DNA from 2 places in the Nocardia sp. NPDC127579 genome. Region 2 is predicted to be linked to the other one. Evidence: riboswitches for the same ligand, from Rfam matches in the RefSeq annotation. Region 2 holds a riboswitch; the other holds the start of a gene.
What was found. A riboswitch is a leader RNA that binds a small molecule or an ion and turns the genes downstream of it on or off. The one in region 2 is predicted to bind cobalamin.
Positions count from the first base shown of each region.

Region 1 (8,811 bases), on a different contig from region 2:
CGTAGCCGATGCTCACGTAGAGCACGCAGGCCGCGAGGATCACGAGTAGGACGACCATGGGCGAACGTCTGCGGAACAGTAGCGCCACCGGACCGGCGAGCAGGAGCGCGTAACCCAGCCAGTCCAGCGCGCGTACGCCGGTCTGTCCCAGATTCGCGCCGCGACCGCCCATGACCTGCACCGCCGCGATGACCGCCGCGAGAACCAGATCCCCGACCCAGCCACGTTTCGAAATGTCCGCCGCCTTCACGCCCTCAGCCTATGCGGATCGGGTCGGTTCGGCGTGCGCCGCAGTACGTATGTCGAACGTCGCCGCGCGACGGATGTGGCCGGGGCGGGTGGCGATGGATTCTCGATCCATGAACGAATCCATCGTGGTCACCTCGGGGTTGACCAAACGTTACGGCACTCACACGGCCGTCGACGACGTCGCCATGCGCGTCGAACCCGGCGAGGTGTACGGCTTTCTCGGTCCGAACGGCGCTGGCAAGACGACCACGCTGCGGATGCTGGCGGGCCTGATCCGCCCGAGTTCGGGCTCGGCGACGGTGCTCGGCCACCAGCCGGGCGACCCCGATGTGGTGCGCCGGATCGGCGTGCTGATCGAGGGCCCCGGCTTCTATCCGTATCTGTCCGGCCGCGACAACCTGCGCGTGCTGGCGCGCTATCGCGGCCTGGGTGACGCGGAGGTGGCGGCGGCCCTGGAACGGGTCGGCCTGGCCGATCGGGCAGGCGATCGGTTTCGGACCTATTCCCTCGGCATGAAACAGCGTCTCGGCGTCGGCGCCGCACTGCTGGGCGGTCCCGAACTGCTGATTCTGGACGAGCCGACCAATGGTCTGGATCCCGCGGGCATGGCCGAGATGCGTGCGCTGATCACCGCGCTGGCGGCCGACGGGCACACCGTGCTGCTGTCCAGCCACATGCTCAGCGAGGTGCAGGAGATCTGCGATCGGGTCGGCGTGATCGCCGGCGGGCGACTGCGCACGGAGTCGTCGGTGGCCGAATTACGCGGCGGCGCATCGCTGTTGCTCCGTGCCGAACCGTTGGAACTGGCGTTTCCTGCCGTGCGCGGCGCACTGGACGGCAAGGCGCTGCTGACCGCGGGCGGTATCCGGATCGAGGCCGGACCGGCGGCGGCGCCCGAGGTGGCGCGCGCGGTGGTCGCTGCGGGCGCGGATCTGCTCGAACTACGCGTCGACGAGAAATCCCTGGAAGAAGTGTTCTTCGAACTGACCGAAATGGAGACGGCACAATGAGCGGCTTGCTGGCGAGCACGCGGGCGGAACTGCTGCGGCTGCGGAAATGGCCCGCGTTCTGGATCATTCTGGGCACCTGGATTCTGTTGAATCTGACCTTCGCCTACCTGTTCAACTATCTGGATTACACCGGCGGGCAGAGCGCCATGTCCGACAATCTGCCCGAGGACGTGCTGCTGCGTCAGCTGCTGCCCGCGGCGGTGCCCGAGGTGTTCACCCAGGGGATGGCGATGTTCGGCGGCGCGCTGATGCTGATCCTGGGCGCGCTGGTGCTGGGCAGCGGCTACGGCTGGGGCAGTTGGAAAACCGTTCTCACGCAGGGGCCTTCGCGTTCGGCGGCGTTCGGCGGCACCCTGCTGAGTCTGCTGGCGGTGGTGTTCGCGCTGGTCTGCGCGGCCTTCGTGGTCGATCTGGGTGTGGCGTCGGTGATCGCGGTGTCGCAGGACGCGTCGCTGACGCTGCCCACCGTCGGCCAGGCGGTGAACGGAATCGTCACTGGCACCATGATTCTCGGCATGTGGACGCTGGCGGGCGCGTTCATCGGGACGATCGCGCGCGGTCCGGCGCTCGCGGTCGGTCTGGGACTGGTCTGGGTGCTGGTGGTGGAGAACCTGCTGCGTGGCGTCTCCGGCATTCTCGGCCCGCTGGCGGCGTTGACCGATCGCCTGCCCGGTACCGCGGCGGGTTCGCTGGCGGGCGCGATGCGCACCGTGGACGGCCCGCCGACGCCCGGCGTGCTGGATATTCTGTCCCGCACGGAATCGCTGGTGGTGCTGGGGGTCTACCTGGCGCTGTTCGCGGTGGGCACGCTGTGGCTGGTGCGGCGCCGGGATCTGGTCTGAAGGTAGTCGAAACCGCTGGCGGCCGAGCTGTCAGCGGTTTTCCGGCGTGGTGACCGCGAAGGCCAGGCGGCGCAGGCCCGCCACGATCGCCGCGTTGTCGAGCCCGCGTGCCCGCTGGTTCAGATAGACCTCGGCGGCCAGCGGTGCGAGCAGTGGTTCGATCAGCGAGTCTGGTTCCGGCACACCGGATTCACGTAGCAATGTGCGGATGTGCATTCGCCAGAATTGATAGGCGCCGGTGTCGAAGCGGGCGCTGCCGATCTCCGCGCCGAGCGCGAGATGCGCGTGTCCGTCCAGCAATTCGACCATGGCGGCGTAGAAGGCGGCGAGTCGCTCGCCGGGCGGCGCGCCCGGCCCCAGCGGGGGATCGCCCCGCAGCAGGCGTTCCTGGATGACGCGCTCGTGTTCGTCGAGCAGCGGCAGCGCGACGGCCGCGACGGTCGGGAAGCGGCGATACAGCGTCCCCCGTCCGACACCGGCGGCCTTGGCGATGTCGTCCATGGTGACGGTGCGTGGATCGCGGTGCGCGAACAATTCGGCGGCGGCCGCGAGGATCTTGCTCCGATTGCGAGCCGCATCGGCACGCTCGGGCGGTGCGGCGGCGCCGGCCAGCAGGTCGCGATCCGCGGGGTTCATGGCGTTCACAGTAACCTCCGGAATAAGTGGACAGAGTGTCCGGTTCTGTTCTACCGTAGATGTGAAACGGACACAGTGTCCACTTATGGAGGAGTCATGACCGCCCTGCTGCACCTCGACGCCAGCGCCCGCCGCAACTCCCTGAGCCGGGAGCTCGGCGCCGCCTTCGCCGGTGCCTGGCGCGCCGCGCATCCCGACGGCGACTACCGCTACCGCGACCTCGCCGCCGATCCGGTCCCGTTCATCGGCGAAGCCTGGACCGAACTCTGCGACGGCGTACTCGCCGCCGGCGCAACCGATCTCGACCGGCTGTCGGAACTCGCGCGCACCCCCGCGCAGCGCGCGGCCTGGGCGATCGTGGCGCCGCTGCTGGCCGAGGTGCGGGCCGCCGACGTGGTGCTCATCGGCACCCCGATGTACAACTACTCGATCCCGGCCAGCCTCAAGGCCTGGCTGGACCAGATCACATTTCCGCGAATGTCGTTGGCGCCCACCCGCTTCGTCGTCGTCACCGCCCGCGGCGGGGCGTACGCGCCGGGCGCACCGAAGGCGCGCTTCGACTATCAGGAGCGCTTCCTGCGCGACTTCTTCGCCGGCCACTTCGCCGTCGAGGACACGGTCTTCGTCAACGCCGAGCTGGCCAACGCGCGCCAGGATCCGGCGTTGGCGCACCTGCGCGCACAGCACGACACTTCGTATCGGGCCGCGCTGGACGCGGCGCACACACTGGGCAAGGAGTACTGACATGAACTGGGTCGTCCTGGGCGTCGCGGGCCTGGTCGAGATCATCTGGTCGCAGAGCATCAAGCCGACCGAGAACTTCACCAAACCGCTGCCCACCCTGCTGTGCTTCGTGCTCGGCGCGCTGGCGGTGTATCTGCTCTCGCGCGCCATGCAGACCCTGCCGGTCGGCACCGCCTACGCCGTGTTCACCGGCATCGGCGCGATCGGCGCGATCGGGCTCGGTGTCCTGGTGCACCGGGACCCGATGAGTGTGGGCCGCATGCTGTCGCTGGCTCTGATTCTGGGCGGCATCGTGCTGGCCCGGGTCACCAATCCCGAGTGATGAGTATGGTCGGTCGAATGGATCAGCCAGTTCGGATACCGGATCTGTCCGACCGACCACACCAGCTCACCGTCGAACGGGTGATGGCCGCCTCCCCGGGGCTGTTATACGCGGCCCTGACCCAGGGTTTCGACATCTGGTTCGCCGCGCCCGGCTCGGTGGTGATGAAACCCGCGGTGAACGAACCGTTCTTCTTCGAAACCGAAGTCGAGGGCAAACGCCATCCGCACTATGGGCGCTTCCTGCGTCTGCAACCCGAGCGGGTCGTCGAGTTCACCTGGGTGACCGGCGCCGACGGCACCGAGGGCGCGGAGACCGTGGTCACCATCGAATTCGTGCACCAGCCGCGCGGCATCCGACTTCGGCTGCGGCACAGCGGTTTTCCGAACGAAGCGGCGCGCGACCGGCATCGGGCGGCGTGGCCGCTGGTCTTGGAACAACTGGACCGGCGGACTGCGCCGTGAGCTCAGCGCCCGGAGGCGGTAGCGCAGCGTGACCATGGAGGGCGTAGTGAACGGCGCCGATGATCCCCGCTCGCCGAATAGGCTGGGCGAGTAGGTTTCTTGCGAGCAGATCGAATCACATCGAAAGGACCGTGATGCCAACACGTACCGCCCGCACCGCCTGGACCGGCGGCCTGCAGGATGGCTCCGGACAGGTCGCCCTGGCCAGCTCCGGCGTCGGCAAGTTCGACGTGTCGTTTCCGAAGCGCTCGGCCGAGGACGCCGACGGGACGACCAGCCCGGAGGAGCTCATCGCCGCCGCGCACTCGTCGTGCTTCGCCATGGCGCTGTCCGCGCAGATCGCCAATGCGGGCGGCACCCCGGAGAGCCTGGACGTGACCGCCGACGTCACGCTCGGCCCGGACCCGGCGGGCGGTTTCCGGATCACCGGAATCAACCTGACGGTGCGCGGTCGGGTCTCGGGCCTGGACGCCGACGGTTTCGCCGCCGCCGCGGCCGCCGCCAAGGCCGGTTGCCCGGTCAGCAAGGCGCTGGCCGGCGTCGACAACATCACTCTCGACGCCGCCCTGGCCTGACCGGCAATTCAGCGGATGCTGTCCCGCGTACCGGCGGTGCGCGGGACAGCGCGAGCCTCGAAGTAGGGGCGGGCCGTGCGGTGATACATCGCGGGAATCGCGATCAACACCGCCACTACATGGATGCCCCGGAAGACAGCGATTCCCACGCCGCTCACCGTGATCCCGTCGAACAGATCGCCGACACTGTCGGCGGCGATTACGGCGCGGACCGGTTCGATGAGCAGGGAGGCCAGGCCGAACAGGCCGATCCCGAAGGTCAGTGCGTTCCGAGCCCAGCGAGCACCGTGGGTCATCCGGATCGCGATCGCCAGCACCACCAGGTAGAGCACAGCACGCTGTGCGAGTCCGACAGCGAGCCCGCCCAGTTCGGCATCGGAGCGTTCCAGAGTCAGCGCCGCCCGCGCCAGTGCCTCGGCGACACCGGCCAGCAATGCGACGACGAGCGCGCAGAAGGCGATCGATACCGCGCGTGGCGTCCCGGTCGGCACAGGTGAAAGTTTGTGGGGCCGAACGGAGAAGGCAGTGTCGGTCATGAGACCGACACTGCCTTCTCCGTTCTGGTTTCGGATCAGCCCGCCGTAGCGGCCGGTGCCCCTACCCGGGTACTACCGCGCGTTGCGAATTCGGTCAGGGCGGCGAAGCCGAGACCGAGTGCCGCCCACAGGGTTGCGGTCTGGGCCAGGGAAGCGACCCGGAACTGCCACAGCAGGCTGGCCGGGAAGTCGGCCTGCACCTCGTCGATGCCCGGTAGCGCGACATATCCGATGGTGACGATCGCGACGAATGCCGCTACACCGCCGATCAACCGCAGCGTGCCGGGCTGGGCATGCAGCAGTTTCGCGACGAGAACGCCCGCGCTCACGGCGACGAGGCCGAGAAGCACCGCCGCCACCCACAACCAGGTGCGGTCGCCGATGGTTTCCGGGTCGCCGACCGCGGGTGGGTTCGCCGGGTACTTGAAGAACGGCACCGCCACGATCGCGGCCCAGCCGCCGAGCGCCAACGCGAGCGCGAGAGCGGGCCCGGACAGGGTGCTGAACCGGCGCGCGAAGTGCGCCGCGGCACCGAAGATCGCGCCGAGCGCGAGCCCGGCCAGGCCGAGCGCCAGGAATTGCCCGCCCCGCTGTCCGGTGCGGCTCACCAACGGTTCTTCTTCGTCGCCGTGCGAATGCCCCGCCTGGTCGCCGTGCGAGTGACCCGCGCCGGTCGACTCCGACGCGGCTTCCTCGATGGCGATGGCCGCCTCGATTTTCGGCTCACCGACGAAATAGCCGACGGTCGCGGCCAGCAGACCGGCGATGAGACCGGCCAGCAGACCGCGTAGGAGCAAGCTCTTCAGCGAGTCGTTCAGAGGGGTGGGTGGAATCAGTGGCACGGAAGCCCCAGCAGATGCCGTCCGTCGTGCATCAACTCATGCATGAACATCCCGGTTCGCGAGATGGCGCCCTGATCGAAACCGACCAGGTACAGCGTGAGCAGTGCGAGCAGAACGACACCCACCGTGACGAGCACGGTCGCCAGCGAATCCGAAGCCCGGCTGGGGGTATGCGCGATGGCCATGAGTTCCTCCTTGGGATACGCGTCCCGTCGAGTGGTCCGTGCGATGGGTGCCGGTGTCTGGCTTTCCGGCACCTGGGAGCACCCGGGTGCGTGGATCACAGTGGCGCGACCGCTCCGGCTTCGCACCGGATTCCCGCATCACCCTCGCGTTTGTCCTTCGAACTGTGACAGGCGTGAGCCGCCGCCGTCAACCTTTGGGGGAGACGTCCATCACGACTTCGAACTCCAGCAGCGAGGCGCCGGTGGACACCGGCTTCTTGTCGCCGCTGCCCGCGTGCGCTGCCCGAGCCGGCCCATCCCGCCAGGCCGCGAACGACTCTTCCGAATCCCACTGGGTGACAACGAAATACCGGTTGTCCCCGGCAACGGGGCGCAGCAGCTGGAAGCCGAGGAAGCCCGGCGAGCCCTCCACGGCGTGCGCGCGATGGGCGAATCGCTTCTCCAATTCGGGGCCCGCGCCCTCGGGAACCTCGATCGCGTTGATCTTCACAACAGCCATGTTTGTGAGTGTATGCGGCAGAATCCTGCCGGTGTTATACGACGAAGGCGGGGCCGGAACGCCGATCCTGCTGCTACATGGCTTGATGGGCAGTGCGCGCACCTGGGGCGATCACCTGGACTGGTTGCGCGGGCACGGGCACGTCTACACCTTCGACGCGGCCGGGCACGGGCGACCCGCACCGGCGGAGCTCACCACCGAAGCCTTCGTCACCGATCTGACCGCGGCCACCGCGAGTATCGCCGAACCGATGGTGGTGATCGGTCATTCGATGGGCGGCCTGCACGGCTGGGTGTTCGCCGCGCAGCATCCCGAGCGGGTGCGCGGCCTGGTGGTCGAGGACATCGCACCGGACTTCAAGGGCCGCACCGCCGCCGGCTGGGCCGCCATGATCGAGGCCTGGCCGCAGCCGTTCCCCGACGCCGACGCGGTGCTGGACTACTTCGGCCCGGTCGCTGGACGCTACTTCCTGAACTCCTTCGAGCACGGCCCCGACGGCTACCGGCTGCACGGCTCGGTGGCGACCTTCCGCGATATCTCCGAGGAGTGGGGCACCCGCGACTTCTGGACCGAATGGCAGGCCGTGCGCACACCGTCGCTGCTGCTCGAGGGGGAATACACGATTACGCCGCCCGGGCAGATGCGGGAGATGGCCGCGCTCAACCCGAATGCCACCCACACGCTGATCCGCGCGGCCGGGCACCTGGTCCACGACGACCAGCCCGACCGCTACCGTGCCGAGGTCGAGACCTTCCTGCGCGCGATCCTCGCCTAGCCGGCCCGGTCGCCCTCGCCGGCCAGCGCGAACAACCCGTCGACCGTCTGCTCGATCAATCCGTCGACCAGCAGTGAATCCAGCGCCCGATCCCGCTGTCCCGGATCCCGGGTCCATGCCAGATCCAGGCGTACCCGCTCCACGGGTCCGCTCGCGGCGCGCAGCACGTCCAGCAGGCGTCCGCGAGCCTGCCGATCGGTGCCCTCGTATTTCTGCACCCGGCGCACCACCTGCGAGGCGGGCCGCCCGGCGGCGACCCAGGCACAGTGCGGGAGCGGGCAATTCGCGCACTCCGGGCTGCGCGCGGTGCACACCGTGGCGCCGAGTTCCATGAGAGCGGCCGAGAACTCGGCGGCGCGGGGCACCTCTGTCGGCAGCAGCGCTTCGGTCTCGACCAGATCGCGCGCGGCGGGATTACCGGCCACCGCCTGCCCGTGCACCGCCCGTGCCACCACGCGGCGAACATTGGTGTCCACCACCGGAACTCGCTGCCCGTAGGCGAAACAGGCCACCGCGCGCGCCGTGTACGCACCGATTCCGGGCAGCCCGAGCAGCACGTCCACGTCGGCGGGGACCTCGTCGCCGTGCTGTTCGGCCAGGACGCGCGCGCATTCGTGCAGTCGCATGGCCCGCCGCGGATACCCGAGCTTGCCCCAGGCCCGCAGCACCTCGGCCGGGGCCGAAGCCGCCATCGCCGAGGGCACCGGCCAGCGCGCCACCCACTCCAGCCAGATCGGCTGCACCCGCGCCACCGGCGTCTGCTGGAGCATGATCTCGCTCATCAGGATCTGCCAGGCGGTGACGCCCGGACGTCGCCAGGGCAGATCACGCGCGGTTTCGGCGTACCAGTCCAGTAACACCTCGGCGTCGATTGCCCGAACCTGTCCGGTGGGGATCACTGCACACTCACCATCCCTGCCGCGCCGCGGCGAGTCGATATTTGCCGCGCCGTTACGCGACGGACTCGTTGGTAACCATTGCCTTGTGCACAATGGACCGTATGCCTCGTTCAAACCCGATCAGTGCCTGGAAGTCTCTGCGTGAAGGCAATGACCGCTTCATGAGCGGCAACCTGCTGCATCCTAGCCAAGGTGCGGCGGACCGAGCCAAGCTCGTGGGCGGCCAGCAGCCG
Region 1 covers NZ_JBHXVZ010000001.1:992,385-1,001,195, reverse strand. The annotation lists gene ACFVMC_RS04145 (sensor histidine kinase) at 1-250, opposite strand, end outside; gene ACFVMC_RS04140 (ABC transporter ATP-binding protein) at 360-1,259, shown strand; gene ACFVMC_RS04135 (ABC transporter permease subunit) at 1,256-2,101, shown strand; gene ACFVMC_RS04130 (TetR/AcrR family transcriptional regulator) at 2,132-2,737, opposite strand; gene ACFVMC_RS04125 (FMN-dependent NADH-azoreductase) at 2,834-3,481, shown strand; gene ACFVMC_RS04120 (DMT family transporter) at 3,483-3,803, shown strand; gene ACFVMC_RS04115 (SRPBCC domain-containing protein) at 3,821-4,267, shown strand; gene ACFVMC_RS04110 (OsmC family peroxiredoxin) at 4,402-4,842, shown strand; gene ACFVMC_RS04105 (hypothetical protein) at 4,851-5,333, opposite strand; gene ACFVMC_RS04100 (CbtA family protein) at 5,414-6,220, opposite strand; gene ACFVMC_RS04095 (CbtB-domain containing protein) at 6,211-6,405, opposite strand; cobalamin riboswitch at 6,436-6,603, opposite strand; gene ACFVMC_RS04090 (antibiotic biosynthesis monooxygenase family protein) at 6,593-6,904, opposite strand; gene ACFVMC_RS04085 (alpha/beta fold hydrolase) at 6,936-7,679, shown strand; gene ACFVMC_RS04080 (A/G-specific adenine glycosylase) at 7,676-8,578, opposite strand; gene ACFVMC_RS04075 (carbonic anhydrase) at 8,680-8,811, shown strand, end outside.
Region 1: linked by a shared signal. The riboswitch ahead of ACFVMC_RS04095 (CbtB-domain containing protein) and the one ahead of metE (5-methyltetrahydropteroyltriglutamate--homocysteine S-methyltransferase) in region 2 are both predicted to bind cobalamin.

Region 2 (8,811 bases):
CGGAACCGCGGTCAGCGGGCATCACGAACTCACCTCACGATCGGAAAACAGGATGGGCAACCACTCCACAGTACTGGAGCGGGCTATCCGATCCCAAATGCGAGCGTCAGCGCCGGTACTCGGAGAGGTAGTCGGGGGCGCCCGTGCCGGAGCGCAGCTGGTGGCGGCCACGGCCGACGGTCCGCAGGGTGGTGTTCAGGGTCTCTTCGAAGTCGGCCAGCGTGGAGTCGACGTAGTGGTCGCATTCGTCGCGCATCCGGTCGGCCTCGGCCTGGGCGCTGTCGATCAGGCGCGCCGATTCGGCGTGCGCGGCCCGCACCACTTCGGTCTGCTGCACCAGGCGCGACTGCTCGGCCTGACCATCGGCGACCGAGCGATCGTAGGAGGCCTGACCGGCTTCGATCATGCGCTCGGATTCCACTCGGGCCCGTCCGGTGACGGCCTCGTACTCGGCATTGCCGTCGGCGACGACCCGGTCGGCTTCGGACTGGGCGCTGGCGACGAGCCGGTCGGCGTGCGCGCCGGCCTCCGCGACCATCCGGTCGGCGTGGGCCTTGGCGTCGGCGAGGATGCGGTCGGCTTCGAGGCGGGCGCTGCCGATGGTTTCCTCGGCCTGCTCGTTGGCGGCGGTCACGGTGGTCTCGGCCGAGGATCTGGCGTCGGAGACGAGTTTGTCCCGGTGGTCGAGGACATCCTGGGCGTCGTCGAGTTCACCGGGCAGCGCATCGCGCACGTCGTCGAGGAGTTCGAGCACGTCACCGCGCGGCACGATGCAGTTACGAGTCGGCGGGATGCCACGCGCCTCTTCGACGATGGCCACCAGCTCGTCGAGTGCTTCGAATACGCGATACATGGCTCACTCCCGCTTCTCTGCCGTGTCTACCTAGGCCAGTGTGCCTCCGATCACCGCCCACGCCGAGACCTTGTAGCGGTGTGTCGTCGTCAGTGTCTCGCACGCCACACAAAGAAGTGGAGAACCACCCTCCGCTTGGTGCTACATTTTTAGATGACATTGATGAAGGAATGACCATGACGGTTCTCGAAGCACCACGGCAGGCGGTTCTCCCCGCGAGCATGTACACCCCGTGGGCTGTCGCATACCCGGGCATCGGCACTCTGACCGACGTCCGATTCGAGCGGCTGGTGCGCTACCTGCGCGGGGACCGCGCCTTCGCACAGCTGATCCGGTTCGCGCTGGTCGGCGGCTCCAGCAATGTCGCCTATGTGCTGCTGTTCTTCGCCATGCACGGAATCGGACCGCTGGTGGCCAATGTCGCCGGATCGGTCGTCTCCACCGTGATCGCCAACGAACTGCACCGCCAACTCACCTTCCACGCCGCCGGACGAGTCGGCTGGTTCACCGCACAGTGGGAGGGCGGCGGCCTCGCCCTCATCGGCCTCGGGCTCAGCACGGCCGGCTTGGCCGCCCTCGAGATCTGGGCGCCCGGGCTCGGCGGCGCGGCACAGGCGGGTGCGGTCCTGGCGCTGACCGCGGCGGTCGGCGGGTTGCGGTTCCTCGCGCTACGCGGCCTGGTCTTCTGACGAACGCGAAAAGGCCCCGATTCCCAAGGAATCGGGGCCTTTTCGCGTTCAGGCGCGTTTCTCGGCGAGCCGCGCGAGCAGCCGCTTGTGCACCGACGCGGGCAGCATGTCCGAGACGTCACCGCCGTAGGCGGCCACCTCCTTGACCAGCGAGCTGGACAGATAACTGTAGGTCGGATTGGTCGCGATGAAGAAGGTGTCGACGCCGGTGAGCTTCTTGTTCATCTGCGCCATCGGCCACTCGTATCCGAAATCGGTGGCGTCGCGCAGTCCCTTCACGATCGCCCCGATCCCCTCCTGCTTCGCGAAGTCGACGGTCAGCCCCTGCCAGGACGCCACCCGCACATTCGGCAGCTCCGCCGTCGCCTCGCGCAGCATCTCCATCCGCTCTTCCACCGTGAACATGCCCTGCTTCTTCGGATTCACCGATACGGTGATCACCAGCTCGTCGAATTGCGCCGCCGCCCTGATGAATACGTCGAGATGCCCGTTGGTGACCGGATCGAAGGATCCGGGACACAATGCTCCAGCCATGCCCTCGACCCTAATGCGGGCCGTAAGCCTCGCTGCGCTCGGCATACTGCCCGCTGACCGGATCGATTGCGCATCGGGGGCGCTTCGCTTCCCCGGTGCCGTCCACCTTCGGGGCTTGCCTCGCTGCGCTCGGCAGTTCGCCCTAAGGTTCAGTGGGACCGTCGTATTCGGCGAGTTCGATGCGGGTTTCGCCGTACTTGCGGGCCTTGGCGGGGGTGTATTCCCGAGGCCAGGTGAGTTCCGGGGAGCGGATGGATCGTTCGACCAGGACGAGGGCGCCGGGCGCCAGCCAGCCGTGGTCGGCGAGCAGGCGCAGGTCGTCGGCGACCACGGTGGTGTCCACGTCGTAAGGCGGATCGGAGAAGACGAGGTCGAATTCGCCCGCGCCGCCCTGGCGCAGGATCGAGGCGACCGCGCCCTGACGCAGCTCGGCGCCCGGCAGACCCAGGTCGGTGATGTTGCCGCGGATGACGGCGGCGGCCTTGCGGTCGGATTCGACCAGCAGCGCGTGGCCCGCACCGCGCGAGAGCGCCTCCAGGCCGAGCGCACCCGATCCGGCATAGAGGTCGAGCACGCGGGCGCCGTCCAGGTCGAGCCTGGCGTCGAGCGCGCTGAACAGCGCCTCACGGACCCGGTCCGAGGTGGGGCGGGTCCCGGCGGGCGGCACCCGCAGGCGCCGCCCGCCCGCCGACCCGGCGACGATACGGGTCATTCGGACTCGGTGACCGCCAGTTCGACCAGCAGATCACCGCCTTCGACCTGCTGTACCTTCGCGATCGCGACCCGGGCGACGGTGCCTGCCCGCGGCGCGGTGATCGCCGCCTCCATCTTCATCGCCTCGATGGTGCCGATGACGTCGCCCGTCGCGACCGAATCACCTTCGGACACCGCCAAGGTCACGACACCGGCGAACGGCGCGGCGAGATGACCCGGGTTGGTCTTGTCGGCCTTCTCCGCGACCGGCACCTCGCTGGCGATGGAACGGTCCCGCACCGCGACCGGACGCAGCTGGCCGTTGAGAATGCACATCACCGTGCGCATACCGCGCTCGTCGGGTTCGGAGATGGCTTCCAGGCCGATGAGCAGCGTGACGCCCTTCTCCAGCTGGACGCGATGCTCCTCGCCGTGGCGCAGCCCGTAGAAGAACTGGTTGGCCGACAGCCCGGTGGTGTCGCCGTACTTCTCCCGGTGCGCCTCGAATTCGCCTGCGGGACCGGGGAACAGCAGCCGGTTCAGGGTGGCGCGCCGCTGCAGCGAGTCGCCGGACAATCCGGCCTCGTCGGCCGGGGTCAGTTCGGTCTCCGGCTTCGCGGGCCCGCGCCCGGCCAGCGCCTTGGTCCGGAACGGCTCCGGCCATCCGCCCGCCGGGGTGCCGAGTTCCCCACGCAGGAAGCCGATCACCGAATCCGGAATGTCGTAGCGGCCGGGATCGGTGGCGAACTCCTCGACGCTCACCCCGGTGCCGACCAGCGACAGCGCCAGATCACCGACCACCTTGGAGGACGGCGTCACCTTCACCAGGCGACCCAGCAACCGGTCCGCCGCGGCGTATTTCGCTTCGACCTCCTCGAACCGATCGCCGAGCCCGAGCGCGATCGCCTGCTGCCGCAGATTCGACAGCTGGCCCCCGGGGATCTCGTGGGTGTAGACCCGGCCGGTCGGGGCGGGCAGCCCGGATTCGAAGGGCGCGTACACCTTTCGCAGCGCCTCCCAGTACGGCTCCAGATCGCAGACGTTCTGCAGATTCAGCCCGGTGTCGTATTCGCTGTGCGCGGCGGCCGCGACGATCGCGGAAAGCGCCGGCTGACTGGTGGTTCCGGCCATGGCGGCGCTGGCGCCGTCCACCGCGTCGGCACCCGCCTGCCAGGCCGCCAGATAGGTGGCCAGCTGACCGCCCGGCGTGTCGTGGGTGTGCACGTGCACCGGCAGATCGAAGTTACTGCGCAGCGCCGTAACGAGTTTCGCGGCCGCCGGAGCCCGCAGCAGACCCGCCATGTCCTTGATCGCGAGCACATGCGCGCCCGCATCGACGATCTGCTCGGCCAGCTTGAGGTAGTAGTCGAGGGTGTAGAGGGTTTCGTTCGGGTCGGTGAGATCGCCGGTGTAGCTCATCGCGACTTCGGCCAGCGTGGTGCCGGTTTCGCGGACCGCGTCGATGGCCGGGCGCATCTGGTCGACATTGTTGAGCGCGTCGAAGATGCGGAAGATGTCGATGCCGGTCGCGGCGGCCTCGGAAACGAAAGCGCGCGTGACCTTTTCGGGGTACGGCGTGTAACCGACGGTATTACGGCCACGCAACAGCATCTGGAGGTTGATATTCGGGATCGCCTCGCGCAGGGCGGCCAGCCGCTCCCACGGATCCTCGAACAGGAAGCGCAGCGCCACGTCGTAGGTCGCGCCGCCCCAGCATTCGATGGACAGCAGCTCCGGGGTCAGCCGGGCGACGTGCGCGGCGACGCCGAGCAGACCGCCGGTGCGCACCCGGGTCGCCAGCAGCGACTGGTGCGCGTCACGGAAGGTGGTGTCGGTGACGCCGACCGCCTTCTGCTCCCGCAGCGCCTGCGCGAAACCCTCGGGGCCCAGAGTGAGCAGCCGCTGCCGCGAACCGCTCGGCGGCGGCACGCTCAGATCGATGGCGGGCAGCTTGTCGTGCGGGTACACGGCGGTGGGGCGCGGGCCGTGCGGCTTGTTGACCGTGATGTCGGCCAGATAGTTCAGGATCTTGGTGCCGCGGTCGGCGGAGCCGCGCAGGGTCAGCAGCTGCGGGCGCTCATCGATGAACGACGTGGTGACCCGGCCCGCCCGGAAATCCGGGTCGTCGAGCACGGCCAGCAGGAACGGGATATTGGTCGTGACGCCACGGATGCGGAACTCGGCCAGCGCGCGCCGCGCTCGGGCCGCCGCCGCCGGCAGGTCGCGGCCGCGGCAGGTCAGCTTGACCAGCATCGAGTCGAAGTACGCGCCGATCTCCGCGCCCAGGTTCGCGCCGCCGTCCAGGCGGATGCCCGCGCCGCCGGGGGTGCGGTATGCGGTGATCCGGCCGGTGTCGGGCCGGAATCCGTTCGCCGGGTCCTCGGTGGTGATCCGGCATTGGAGCGCCGCGCCGCGAATGGACACCGTGTCCTGGCTCAGGCCGAGGTCGGCCAGCGACTCCCCGCTGGCGATCCGCAGCTGCGACTGCACCAGGTCGACATCGGTGATCTCCTCGGTCACCGTGTGTTCGACCTGGATGCGCGGATTCATCTCGATGAAGACGTGGTTGCCGCGCTCGTCGAGCAGGAATTCGACGGTGCCCGCGTTGCTGTAGCCGATCTGGCGGGCGAAGGCGACGGCGTCGGCGCAGATCCGGGCGCGCAGCGCCGGGTCCAGGTTGGGCGCGGGCGCGAGTTCGATGACCTTCTGATGGCGGCGCTGCACCGAGCAGTCCCGCTCGAACAGGTGCATGACATTGCCGTGCTGGTCGGCCAGGATCTGCACCTCGATGTGGCGTGGATTCACCACGGCCTGTTCGAGGAACACGGTCGGGTCGCCGAAGGCCGACTCGGCCTCGCGCGAGGCCGCCTCGATCGACTCGCGCAGCTGCTCGGGCGCGGCCACGCGGCGCATGCCGCGGCCACCGCCACCCGCGACCGCCTTGACGAAGATCGGGTACTCGAGCTCCTCGGCCGCGGCCAGCAGCTCGGCGACATCGGCCGAGGGCGCGCTGGACTTCAGTACCGGCAGCCCCGCGGCCCGGGCCGCCTCGATGGCGCGGGCCTTGTTCCCCGCCAGCTCCAGCACCTCGGCGGACGGGCCGATGAACGTGATGCCCTCGCGCGCGCACGCCGCCGCCAGGTCCGGGTTCTCCGAGAGGAAGCCGTAGCCCGGGTAGATGGCGTCGGCGCCCGCGGACTTGGCCGCGTCGATGATCGCGTCGATGGACAGGTAGGCCCGGACCGGATGGCCCTCCTCGCCGATCTGATAGGACTCCGCGGCCTTCAGACGGTGGACCGAATTGCGGTCCTCGTGGGGAAAGACGGCGACCGTCCCGATGCCCAGTTCGTAGGCCGCGCGGAAGGCGCGGATGGCGATCTCGCCGCGATTGGCAACCAAGACTTTGGAGAACATTGACCCAAGGTACCTGGCGCACAGCACTGGACCGACAGGGATCCGGGCTTCGCAGGAATCTTCACAACCGGCCCTAGCAGCGTTGCGAAGTTGCGGAAATCCAGGCGTCACATCTCACCGCCGAGGACGCGGCGGTGCGCGGAGCACATCGCGGCTGCGCCTATGCTGGACAACGCAGCTGGTTTCTCCGGTGTGTGACGAGTTGGAGCCCCGACGTCACATCCGGAGTCGAGATCCCTGGGGATCGAGAGGGAACCCGGTGAGAATCCGGGACTGTCCCGCAGCGGTATGCAGGAACGACCGCCGTCAAGAGCACTGGAATCATCCGGGAAGCGACGGCCAGTAGGTGAGCCCCCGTGAGGGGGTCGGCCAGAAGGCCCGTGCCCGCGAGTCCGAAGACCTGCCGACTGTGCCGGATACGCCGTATCCGGCGGCCACCGCCTCGTGGATTGGGCGCGCGGACCACCAGTTCCGACAGATCGGGCTCCGTTTCTTCGCGGCGCGCCGAATTTGTCGGCTCCGGTGCCGCCCGCCCGTATGGCGTCGGCTCACATCCCACACAGCACTGGAGCGCCATCGTGACTGTTTCTATCGACAATGGGTTCACCGCAACCGTTCTCGGCCTGCCCCGGGTGGGCCCGCGCCGAGAACTCAAGCGCGCCACCGAGTCCTACTGGGCCGGGCGCCTGGACGCCGACGGTCTGCACGGCGTCGCCGCGGATCTGCGGCGCCGGCAGTACGCCGAATTGATGTCCGCCGGACTGGATTCGATTCCGGTCGGCACCTTCTCCTACTACGACCAGATGCTCGACACCGCCGTACTGCTGGGCGCGCTGCCGCCCCGGGTGGCCGCGATCGAGGATCCGCTGGACCGGTATTTCGCGGCGGCGCGCGGCACCGCGGCGATCGAACCACTCGAGATGACCAAATGGTTCGACACCAACTACCACTACCTGGTGCCGGAGATCGGCCCGGAAACCACGTTCTCGCTGCACCCCGAGATGCTGGTGGCGCAGCTGGCCGAGGCACTGGAGCTCGGTGTGCCCGCGCGGCCGGTGCTGATCGGCCCGCTCACCTTCCTGAAACTGGCGAAGGCGACCGATGGTTCCGCGCTGGATCGGCTCGCCGAACTGCTGCCGCTGTATCGGGAGTTGTTGCGGCAGTTGGCCACCACCGGGGCGAGCTGGGTGCAGATCGACGAGCCGGTGCTGGTGACCGATCTCACCGAGGCCGAGATCGAGCTGGTGCGTGACACTTACCGCGCGCTGTCAGCGGGGGACGATCGTCCGGCGATCCTGGTGGGCACCTATTTCGGGCAACCGGCGGCAGCCTTGGCCGCGTTGGCGGACACCGAGATCGAGGCTGTCGCGATCGATTTCACCGCCGTCGCGCCCGGCGCGGTGACAGCCGGTGCGGCGCTGGCGGGCAAGCTGCTGGTGGCGGGCGTGGTCGACGGCCGCAATGTGTGGCGCACCGACCTGGACCGGGCGCTGACGACGCTCACTGCGGTACAGGATTCCGTTGCGGCCGTGGCTGTTTCGAGTTCGTGCTCGTTGCTGCACGTGCCGTACACGTTGGCCGCGGAGACCCGGCTGGAGCCGACACTGCGGTCCTGGCTGGCCTTCGGCGCGGAGAAGGTCGCCGAGGTGCGTCTGCTCGCCACCGCGTTGCATTCGGGAACCGAGGCCGTTGCCGCCGAATTGGCTACGGTACGTACGGCTCTGGAATCGCGCCGCCGTGATCCGCGCCTGGCCGATCCTCAGGTCCGGGCCCGGCTCGACGCACTGGACGCGGACGCGGACCGCCGTGGCCCCGCCGAGGAGCGGCGCGCCCAGCAGGCCGAACACCTGCGTCTGCCCACCCTGCCCACCACCACGATCGGCTCCTATCCGCAGACCTCGGCGATTCGGCTGGCCCGGGCGACCCTGCGCAAAGGCCAGATCGATCAGGACGAGTACGACCGCCGGATGCGCGCCGAGATCGCGGCGGTGATCGCACTACAGGAGCGCCTCGGCCTGGACGTCCTGGTGCACGGCGAACCCGAACGCAACGACATGGTGCAGTATTTCGCCGAGCAGCTGGCGGGTTTCGCCGCCACCGAGGCCGGTTGGGTGCAGTCCTACGGCACGCGCTGCGTGCGGCCGCCGATCCTCTTCGGTGACGTGTCGCGGCCCGCGCCGATGACGGTCGACTGGATCACCTACGCGCAGTCGCTGACCGGGAAACCGGTCAAGGGCATGCTGACCGGACCGGTGACCATTCTGGCGTGGTCGTTCGTGCGGGACGATCAACCGCTGGCCGATTCCGCCGCGCAGGTGGCGCTGGCGATCCGGGACGAGACCGTCGATCTGGAGGCCGCGGGTATCCGGATCGTGCAGGTCGACGAGCCGGCGTTGCGCGAGCTACTGCCCCTGCGCGCCGCCGACCAGCCGGATTACCTCGAGTGGTCGGTGCACGCGTTCCGCCTGGCCACCGCCGGTGTCGCCGACACCACCCAGATCCACACCCATCTCTGCTATTCGGAGTTCGGTGAGGTCATCGACGCGATCGCCGGTCTGGACGCCGACGTCACCTCCATCGAAGCCGCCCGCTCGCACATGGAGGTGCTCGACGATCTCAACGCCGCCG
Region 2 covers NZ_JBHXVZ010000013.1:43,850-52,660, reverse strand. The annotation lists gene ACFVMC_RS31445 (YceD family protein) at 1-22, opposite strand, end outside; gene ACFVMC_RS31440 (DivIVA domain-containing protein) at 107-853, opposite strand; gene ACFVMC_RS31435 (GtrA family protein) at 1,030-1,542, shown strand; gene coaD (pantetheine-phosphate adenylyltransferase) at 1,591-2,076, opposite strand; gene rsmD (16S rRNA (guanine(966)-N(2))-methyltransferase RsmD) at 2,219-2,788, opposite strand; gene ACFVMC_RS31420 (pyruvate carboxylase) at 2,785-6,183, opposite strand; cobalamin riboswitch at 6,396-6,606, shown strand; gene metE (5-methyltetrahydropteroyltriglutamate--homocysteine S-methyltransferase) at 6,762-8,811, shown strand, end outside.